DNA from 3 places in the Providencia stuartii genome. Region 3 is predicted to be linked to each of the others. Evidence: predicted binding sites of a transcription regulator. Region 3 holds the regulator's gene; each other region holds the start of a gene.
What was found. The regulator CRP, encoded in region 3, controls carbon source genes, mostly activating them, when cyclic AMP is high. The targets are predictions, from matches to a motif close to ATGTGANNNNNNTCACAT.
Positions count from the first base shown of each region.

Region 1: a site for CRP is predicted at 2,028-2,045, ahead of deoC (deoxyribose-phosphate aldolase). Genes of this name have one in related genera too.
Region 2: a site for CRP is predicted at 1,474-1,491, ahead of msrB (peptide-methionine (R)-S-oxide reductase MsrB). Genes of this name have one in related genera too.

Region 1 covers NZ_CP119546.1:759,978-763,269, reverse strand. The annotation lists gene deoA (thymidine phosphorylase) at 1-933, opposite strand, end outside; gene deoC (deoxyribose-phosphate aldolase) at 987-1,766, opposite strand; gene P2E05_RS03255 (NupC/NupG family nucleoside CNT transporter) at 2,235-3,292, opposite strand, start outside.
Region 2 covers NZ_CP119546.1:2,154,487-2,157,778, reverse strand. The annotation lists gene P2E05_RS09415 (YeaC family protein) at 509-811, opposite strand; gene msrB (peptide-methionine (R)-S-oxide reductase MsrB) at 930-1,343, opposite strand; gene gapA (glyceraldehyde-3-phosphate dehydrogenase) at 1,699-2,694, shown strand; gene P2E05_RS09400 (D-hexose-6-phosphate mutarotase) at 2,866-3,292, shown strand, end outside.
Region 3 covers NZ_CP119546.1:347,619-350,910, reverse strand. The annotation lists gene P2E05_RS01520 (phosphoribulokinase) at 1-656, shown strand, start outside; gene P2E05_RS01515 (OsmC family protein) at 728-1,132, opposite strand; gene crp (cAMP-activated global transcriptional regulator CRP) at 1,439-2,071, shown strand; gene P2E05_RS01505 (hypothetical protein) at 2,254-3,292, shown strand, end outside.

The DNA.
Region 1 (3,292 bases), 410 kb from region 3:
CTCTGCGGCTTGTCCATTATCCAACACCGCCTGCAATTTCTGGCGAGCTTCTTCTCTATTTGCAGCCAAGGATCCGGATACAAGCATTTCAACACACAGCGCCATCGTGACTTCGTACAAACGAGGGTTCCGGTATTCGCCGGTTAAAAATTGCACCGCTTCGCGGACTTCAACGGCATTACCCGCACTTGAAGCAAGTACTTCGTTCATGTCGGTCAATAAAGCCGTTGTTTTACAACCCGCACCATTAGCCACCTGTACGATAGACTCAGCCAACTGCTCTGATTTTTCATAAGTTGGCATAAAGGCACCTGACCCCACTTTGACGTCCATCACTAAGGCATCAAGACCTTCAGCTAATTTTTTGCCTAAAATAGATGCGGTAATCAGTGGAATAGAATCAACTGTTGCAGTGATATCACGCGTTGCATAAAAACGTTTATCAGCGGGTGCCAGTGAGTTTGTCTGCCCGATAATCGCAACCCCAACATTTTTGATAATGTCACGGAAACGCTCATCATCTGGGAAAATATCAAAATTAGGAATCGCTTCAAGCTTATCCAGCGTTCCTCCGGTATGGCCCAAGCCACGCCCCGAAATCATCGGCACATAGCCACCACACGCAGCAACCATTGGGCCTAACATCAAAGAGGTCACATCACCAACCCCGCCAGTTGAATGTTTATCAACGAGAGGGCCATTTAAATTGAGTGATTTCCAGTTTAGTACAGTGCCTGAATCACGCATTGCCAATGTTAATGCAACACGTTCAGCCATTGTCATATCATTAAAATAGATGGTCATTGCCAATGCGGCTATCTGACCTTCAGAAACAGAATTATCTCGTACTCCATTGATAAAGAAACGAATTTCTTCTTCACTCAGTACTTTACCATCACGTTTTTTACGGATAATTTCTTGTGCCAGAAACACGGTATGCTCCTTAATTCAAACAGAATCTAGGTAATCGCTTAATCACACTATTATTAATAGTTACTGCTTGATTTTTTAGTCTCAAAACCAAGTGTATTCAACAGATTAGCTAATAAACTTGATGCGCCAAAACGGAAATGGCGAGCATCGACCCAGTCTTTACCTAAAATTCTATCTGCTAATGCTAAATATTGAGCAGCTTCTTCAGCAGTACGAACGCCACCCGCCGGTTTAAAACCAACGGTTTTCGCTACGCCCATATCATGGATCACTTGCATCATGATTTCAGCACTTTCAAGAGTGGCATTCACCGGTACTTTACCTGTGGAGGTTTTAATAAAGTCCGCACCCGCTTTAATTGAGATTTCAGAAGCTTTGCGAATCAGTGCAGGATCTTTTAATTCGCCGGTTTCAATAATCACTTTCAGAAGGACATTGGCTGCCGCGCAAGCATCTTTGCACGCTTTCACTAAATCAAAACCAATTTTTTCATTACCAGCCATCAACGCTCGATAAGGGAAAACCACATCAACTTCATCTGCACCATAAGCAATAGCAGCACGTGTTTCCGCCAACGCTATCTCGATGTCATCATTTCCATGCGGGAAGTTAGTGACTGTTGCGATACGCACTTCGGGCGTACCTTGCTCACGCAGTGCTTTACGTGCAACAGGAATAAAACGAGGGTAGATACAGATAGCCGCAGTTTGGCCTGCTGGGCTTTTTGCTTGATGACACAACGCGATCACTTTTTCATCGGTATCGTCATCATTGAGGGTGGTTAAATCCATCAGATTCAGCGCGCGTTGCGCAGCAGCAGTTAAATCAGTCATAAAAAACTCTCCAACGTTGTGAATTCTGTCAGAACAACACGTTCTTTGTTGGCGAGCGGGCTTGGTTCCTTAAAGATGCTACTCGAAAACCCGAATGTAGCAGCTGAATTCCTTCTCACCGCACAATACCCTAGAGCACATTCACTCTGAGAACTAGCAGTCCATAGCAGCTAATTTATCGCTATTTGACCATGGAACTCGGCTATTTTGTGTGCTACAAATCACATTAATTGCCTGAACGTTACATTGTTAAATACAAATATGTGAACAATATCGCAATTATACGCTATTTAGTCTCAGTTTTATTCTCTCAAATGGCTTTTTTATGTCTTTTTTAGCCTTCCAATGCCATCAATACACTTGATTAAGCGTAGTTCAAAATTGACGGTATGAAATAAAAAGAAGAAAGAATATAACTGAAAATAATGAAAGAGAAAGGGCATTTGCCCTTCCTCAAAAAACGAGAGATTAAATTATTGCAAGTGTTAAGAAGAAGCCCGCAATAGTCGCACTCATTAAGTTAGAGAGCGTACCCGCCAGAACAGCTTTCATTCCTAAACGGGCGACATCACTACGACGATTTGGTGCCATACCACCTAAACCACCAAGTAAAATAGCCACCGAAGATAAGTTAGCAAAACCACACAGTGCAAATGAAATGATCGCTTTAGTATGATCGGAAAGTACCTGTTTGCCTGCCGCAAGAACATCTGCATCCGGTTTCATGTATTCACCGAAATTCATAAAGGCAACAAATTCGTTAACAACCACTTTTTGACCAATAAACGAACCGGCAACTGTTGCTTCACTCCATGGCACACCAATCAAATAAGCTATCGGCGCAAATACCCATCCCAGAATTAATTCCAAAGAAAGTTGTGGATAATGGAACAAGCCACCAACACCGCCTAAAATACCGTTAATTAGAGCGATCAAGGCGATAAATGCCAATAACATTGCACCTACGTTCAAGGCCAATTGCATCCCCGAAGCAGCACCTGAAGCAGCTGCATCGATCAGGTTTGCTGGGCGCTCATCTTCAGCAACCAACTCTGTCGCATTAACGTTATCACGCACTTCCTCAGTTTCGGGTACAAGCAATTTAGCGAACAGTAATCCTCCCGGAGCCGCCATAAACGATGCAGCAATCAAGTATTCCATTGGAACACCCATTTGCGCATAACCGGCCAATACAGAGCCTGCTACAGAAGCCAAACCACCACACATAACCGCAAATAATTCGGAATTGGTCATGGTCGAGATATAAGGACGTACAACTAATGGTGCCTCTGTCTGCCCAACAAAGATATTCGCTGTAGCAGATAAAGATTCCGTTCTGGAGGTACCAAGCACTTTTTGCAAGCCGCCACCCAATACTTTGATGACTAGTTGCATAATACCGAGGTAATAAAGAACCGCGATCAATGAAGAGAAGAACACAATGATTGGCAGAACACGTAAAGCGAAAACAAATCCACCACCGCCAAACAGTTCAAACATTTTGTCGGAAACAAGGCCGCCAAAAA
Region 2 (3,292 bases), 1.8 Mb from region 3:
AGTTTTAGTCAATATAGTAACCTTCCGTTCTGTTACTGGAACAATAGCTACGGAACGCGAATATGAGTTGCTATGGCTCCCACCAGCTCCTCCTTACCTGTGACTCATCACTATCAAGGCTTGCCGATACGCTCATGAGAATCATTATTTGCCATAAATTATCTTTATTTATTAAGCAAAATTATAGGCGTGTTTATCGAAACAGTGCTTTGATGCTTTTTATGGCACCCCCAATAAATAACCTTAATTATCAATGACTATCATCAATTTAAATAAACAGTGAACAAATTAATTAAAGCCGACTTTGAGGCCGTAAAAATCTTTCTCATGCCAGACTTTATGTTTGAAAAATCGTCGGAAGAAATTATTTGAAAGAAAAGAGTAAATGAGAAGACAATTTCATAATGTGTCTCTTAACCTTTTGTATTAGCGGAGAAGACCGTTTTAGCAATAGCGTATTATCGATATGACTTGCCTCTTATTGAGATAAAGAGGCAAGCAGATGAAACTAGTCTTTGTTTTGTGGTTTCAATGTCGCCAGCATCTCGCCTTGAAACATTGATTTGAGCTCCTGCTTACTTTTCATGGTAATTTGCCCATCCGTACCAATCGTCATATGTTCAGGGTCATGATTGTGACGCGATTGCCATAACATCACCATTTGTAAGCTATGTTCTTTTTGTTCTGCGGTTAAAGCGACACCATCAGGCCATTTTCCTAATTCAACAGCGGTCACTAAACGCTGATAAATCTCAGGGGTCATCACTGATAACAGTTGCTCTAATTGTTCTGGCTCTAACTCTATACTCACTTCACGACTCCTTCAAAAAGACTCAGCAAATCATCTATCGGTATTTCATGACCTATTTCAATTTAGCTGAATCGATAATGCTTTATTTTGTTTTTTAGCTTCAGCTTGCTTCAGCACCCTATCCACGAGTCTTTTCGCCGGTTTGCTCATCGATAAAGCTTAATGATGCTGAATTAATGCAGTAACGCTGCCCAGTAGGTTGCGGTCCATCAGGAAAGACATGTCCTAAGTGAGCATCACAGTTTTGGCAGCGAACTTCGATTCGATGCATGCCATGAGAGAAATCTTCGATGTATTTAATCGCATCTTCATTCACTGGCTGATAAAAACTCGGCCATCCACATCCGGCATCAAATTTGGTCTCTGATAGAAAAAGTGGTGTACCACAACACAGACATTCATACACCCCATCTTTACGATTATGCAATAAAACCCCAGTAAAAGGACGCTCTGTTCCTGCTTGTTGAGTCACATATTGCTGAATATCATTTAGCTCCGAAATATCAATCGGTTGCTTACTTTTATCTGTCATATCAAACCCAAATATTGAAATCACTTAGTGGTATTAAGCTAATAATACCCCCATTTGACGCAACAAAAAATTAACAACAAGTTTTATAAAGATATTCTAAACTAATTAACACGCTGCTTTGTGTTTTGATTTGTGACGGGTTTCACATATATCACTGATAGCAGGTTTCATTATCCCGCACAATCCCGATAATACGTGCGGATGTATTTGCCTCTAAAGTGGCTGACAAGTAAGCAATTAGTGCGAGTAGTTTTGATTTTTTTCAATAATTGACACGATTCCGCTTGACGGCTGGCAAGGTTTTGGTAACTTTAACTACAACTTAATTCACGAATAAATAGCTGGTGGAAATACTATGACTATCAAAGTAGGTATTAATGGTTTTGGTCGTATTGGCCGTATCGTTTTCCGTGCTGCACAAGAGCGTTCTGATATCGAAATCGTTGCTATCAACGACCTGCTCGATGCAGACTATATGGCTTACATGCTGAAATATGACTCTACTCACGGTCGTTTCAACGGTACTGTTGAAGTTAAAGATGGTCACCTAGTTGTAAATGGCAAAAAAATTCGCGTTACCGCAGAGAAAGATCCTGCAAACCTGAAGTGGAACGAAGTCGGTGTTGACGTCGTTGCTGAAGCAACGGGTATCTTCTTAACAGATGAAACCGCACGTAAACACATCCAAGCAGGCGCGAAAAAAGTTGTTCTGACAGGTCCTTCAAAAGACGACACGCCAATGTTTGTTATGGGTGTTAACCATAAGAGCTATGCAGGTCAAGAAATCGTTTCTAACGCTTCTTGTACAACTAACTGCTTGGCCCCTCTGGCTAAAGTTATCAACGACAAATTCGGTATCATCGAAGGTCTGATGACAACTGTTCACGCAACTACAGCAACGCAAAAAACTGTTGATGGCCCTTCTCACAAAGACTGGCGTGGTGGTCGTGGTGCTTCTCAAAACATCATCCCATCTTCAACAGGTGCAGCTAAAGCAGTAGGTAAAGTTATTCCTGAACTGAATGGCAAGCTGACGGGTATGTCTTTCCGTGTTCCGACACCTAACGTTTCCGTTGTTGACTTAACTGTTCGTATGGAAAAACCAGCGACTTACGCTCAAATCTGTGATGCTATCAAAGAAGCTGCTGCGGGCGAGCTGAAAGGCGTTCTGGGTTATACTGAAGATGATGTTGTATCAACAGATTTCAACGGCGAAAAACTGACTTCAGTATTCGATGCTAAAGCAGGTATCGCACTGAATGATAACTTTGTAAAACTGGTTTCTTGGTATGACAACGAAACTGGCTATTCAAACAAAGTTCTTGACCTGATTGCTCATATTTCTAAATAAGAGTCATTCATGTTTTAAGGTTAATTTGAGCCGCCTTTTGGCGGCTCTTTTGTTTTATTTACCGCCAATTTTGTCGGGAGTCCCCCACTTACGTCTCAGGGAGAATGACGGTTTTCCTGAGTTCTGCTAACCTATTTGTATTCACTGTTCCATATATACAGGCAAATAATTATGCATGATACACTCTTTGCTTTACCCGTTATTAAGCAACTTTCAGCCTACATTAGCCAACGTCAGTTGGGTGAACTGCCCTTAATTATTATTTCTCACCCTAAAGTACGTGGTGCTGTTAGCATTCAAGGTGCTCAACTAATTGATTGGCAACCTCATGGTCAAAAACCGTGTATCTGGCTCAGCAGTGAAAGTGCATTCAAAGCAGGCACCGCTATTCGCGGTGGTATTCCTATTTGTTGGCCTTGGTTTGGTCCTGCTGGCAGCCCTAGCCATGGTTTTGCACGGATTTTACCGTGGCAGTTTACTGCACATAATGAACACGAAGATGGTGTGATCCTCACCTTTACCCTCACCGATAACGACTATACCCGTAAACTCTGGCCACATGAGTTTACCCTCATATTACGTATGAAACTCGGTGAAA
Region 3 (3,292 bases):
CCGAAGCGAATGATTTTTCATTGTTAGAACAGACCTTATTAGATTACAGCTTACAGGGTGGAGGTCAATCACGTAAATACCTTCATACCTATGATGAAGCTGTACCCTATGGGCTTCAGCCTGGCACATTCACACCGTGGGAACCCTTACCTGCAAATAGTGATGTTTTATTCTATGAAGGCTTGCATGGCGGTGTCGTCACGCCTGAAAACGATGTCGCACAGTACGTCGATTTATTAGTGGGTGTGGTTCCAATCGTTAACCTTGAATGGATCCAAAAATTGATCCGCGATACAACAGAACGGGGGCATTCACGAGAAGCCGTCATGGATTCCGTCGTACGTTCAATGGGTGACTATATTAATTATATTACCCCTCAATTTTCACGTACCCATATTAATTTCCAACGTGTACCGACTGTCGATACATCCAATCCATTTTCCGCTAAAGCGATTCCTTCACAAGATGAAAGTTTCATTGTCATTCGTTTTAGGGGGCTAGAACAGATCGACTTCCCTTATTTATTGGCGATGTTAAATGGTTCTTTTATATCCGCAATGAACACTATCGTTGTACCAGGTGGAAAATTAGGATTAGCGATGGAGTTAATCATGACACCGTTGGTCGAAAAACTCATAAAAAGAAAACATGATTAATAATAAATGATGCTTATTATTATTTAAAATAAGCATCATAAATTAAAAAATTTATATAATTAATAAATAAATTATTGGTTTTTGATTTCAAAACTGTGGGTAACAGTGACGGCTTTTTCTAACATTAATGAGACCGAGCAATATTTTTCAGCAGAAAGCTGAACAGCGCGTTCAACCGTTTTTTCCGTTAAATCCGTTCCCGTTACAATAAAGTGCAAATTAATATGGGTAAAATAACGAGGTGCTTCATCCCTACGCTGTGACGTTAATTTAACTTCACAACCCCTCACGTCATTACGGCCTTTTTGTAAAATAGAAACAACATCAACAGCACTACAACCGCCCGCAGCCATCAAGACCATTTCCATTGGGCTAGGCGCTTTATCACCGGAATTACCGTCCATCATAACTTGATGACCTGAAGCCGATTCGCCTAAAAAAGAGAGCCCTTCAACCCATTTAACTCTTGCTTCCATATTTTATTCCCCTAGGAAAAAGTTTATCTAAAAGATTACATTGTTACATAAACCCTTTCAATCAAATAGGCGCTTTATGATGCTGAATCGATAAAAACAAGACTTTCTGAGTTTAATATGTTACAAACAAAGTTCCACCTGATAGGGTTAAGATCAAAACTCAAGGTTTCAATTGATTATATTATAGTGTTGGTATTAACTTGCTCTATAATGCGAATTAATATGCTAAGCTAGTGACTTTAAAAAACCAGCTATTCTGGTGACGATTAACCGAATGGCTGTATTAACATACAGAGGATAACGCTAATGGTTCTCGGCAAGCCACAAACAGACCCTACTCTTGAATGGTTTTTGTCACACTGCCATATTCATAAATATCCATCCAAGAGCACTCTGATCCATCAGGGTGAAAAAGCAGAAACCCTTTACTATATCGTTAAAGGCTCAGTGGCTGTTTTAATCAAAGATGAAGAAGGCAAAGAAATGATCCTCTCCTATTTAAATCAGGGAGACTTCATTGGTGAACTAGGGTTATTTGAAGAAGGGCAAGAACGTTCAGCTTGGGTCAGAGCAAAAAGTGCCTGCGAAGTCGCTGAAATTTCTTATAAAAAATTTCGTCAGCTTATTCAGGTTAACCCTGATATCCTTATGCGCCTTTCCGCGCAAATGGCAAGCCGCCTACAAACCACATCAGAAAAAGTCGGTAATCTGGCTTTCCTTGATGTCACAGGCCGTATTGCTCAAACGCTACTTAATTTAGCGAAACAACCCGATGCGATGACGCATCCAGATGGAATGCAAATTAAGATCACACGCCAAGAGATTGGCCAAATTGTCGGTTGTTCCCGCGAAACGGTTGGTCGCATCTTAAAAATGCTAGAAGACCAAAACCTTATCTCCGCGCATGGTAAAACTATCGTGGTGTACGGTACTCGATAAACCTATAATTCGTCTGACCTCAATTGCATAATGGCTTTATATCTTTGATATAGAGCCATTTTCCTTCGATATCACCACAAAACCAGCAAATAGCATAAGTATCGTTATTTTATATTATTCATATCCACTAAAAAATAAAATCTAGAATAATTAATATACTATTATTTAAAGGTTTTATTAAAATGAAAACAAGTCAACATCACCCATCCGTAAAATATATCAACCAAACAGTAGCGGCTCATGCAGAGATGCTCAAACGTGGCAATCTGACAACTGAAACAATCGCTGAATCATGTCGTATAAAAAGAAATAATCTAGAAGCAAAGTATAAGTTTCTTAACGAAATACATAGCACTAAGCCAACCTCAATCACCTTATCGACACCCGTAAAATACGATGATAACGCATGTCAGATACAGCAAACTAAAATCGATGCGGCAATCAATACCGCCAATATTCTCAATAAGAGCCAGCTCCCTTCTTTACCCTCATTATCGTTACCCTTTTCCTATTCATTAAAACCAAGCATGTCAAAAAATACGATTAAAACAAATGAGCGTCATATCTGTGATAACCAATCAACCTCCCCATTAAATGTGAAGAGACCGACGTCTGAATGTCATCTTCAACAAAAACTTGAGCAGTTGAAATCTAAATGTCATCACGTGTTAGATAAATTAGAGGCTAATCGCTATTCTGCTGAATCTCTAAAAGATCGCTCAATGCTCTACCTGAAAAAATCAGAACTCAATGCAAGCCTTATTGGTACAAACTATTCAGAACTGGATTTAGTTTGGTATATGGATAAAAAAGAACAAACTCAATCCGAGAAAGACACCATTATTAAACACTTCACTCAACCGAAACCAATTTCATATCAAAAAGGAAGTCGTATTCCCCTCAAAATAGCCACCACGACTAAGGAACTCAATCCACCGAAAAAGGAACAGTCAATTCATCAGACCGCTCATGTCATCTCTTCTCATTCTCAAGGCACTGGACGCGTCATTATAAATGGGCAAGTTAAAAGAGGTCTGACTGAAATAGCATTATCCCTTTGCGTTTCTGAGACTCACAACAAGGCTGATCCCCAACAAATACAAAATAAGGGAAACCGCATTAATCACACAAAAAATATAAGCACGCAAAGTTCTCGTAAAATAAAAAAAACGATTACTCCAAATAATGCTCAAAATGCTCCTGTTATTATTCGAAAAACAT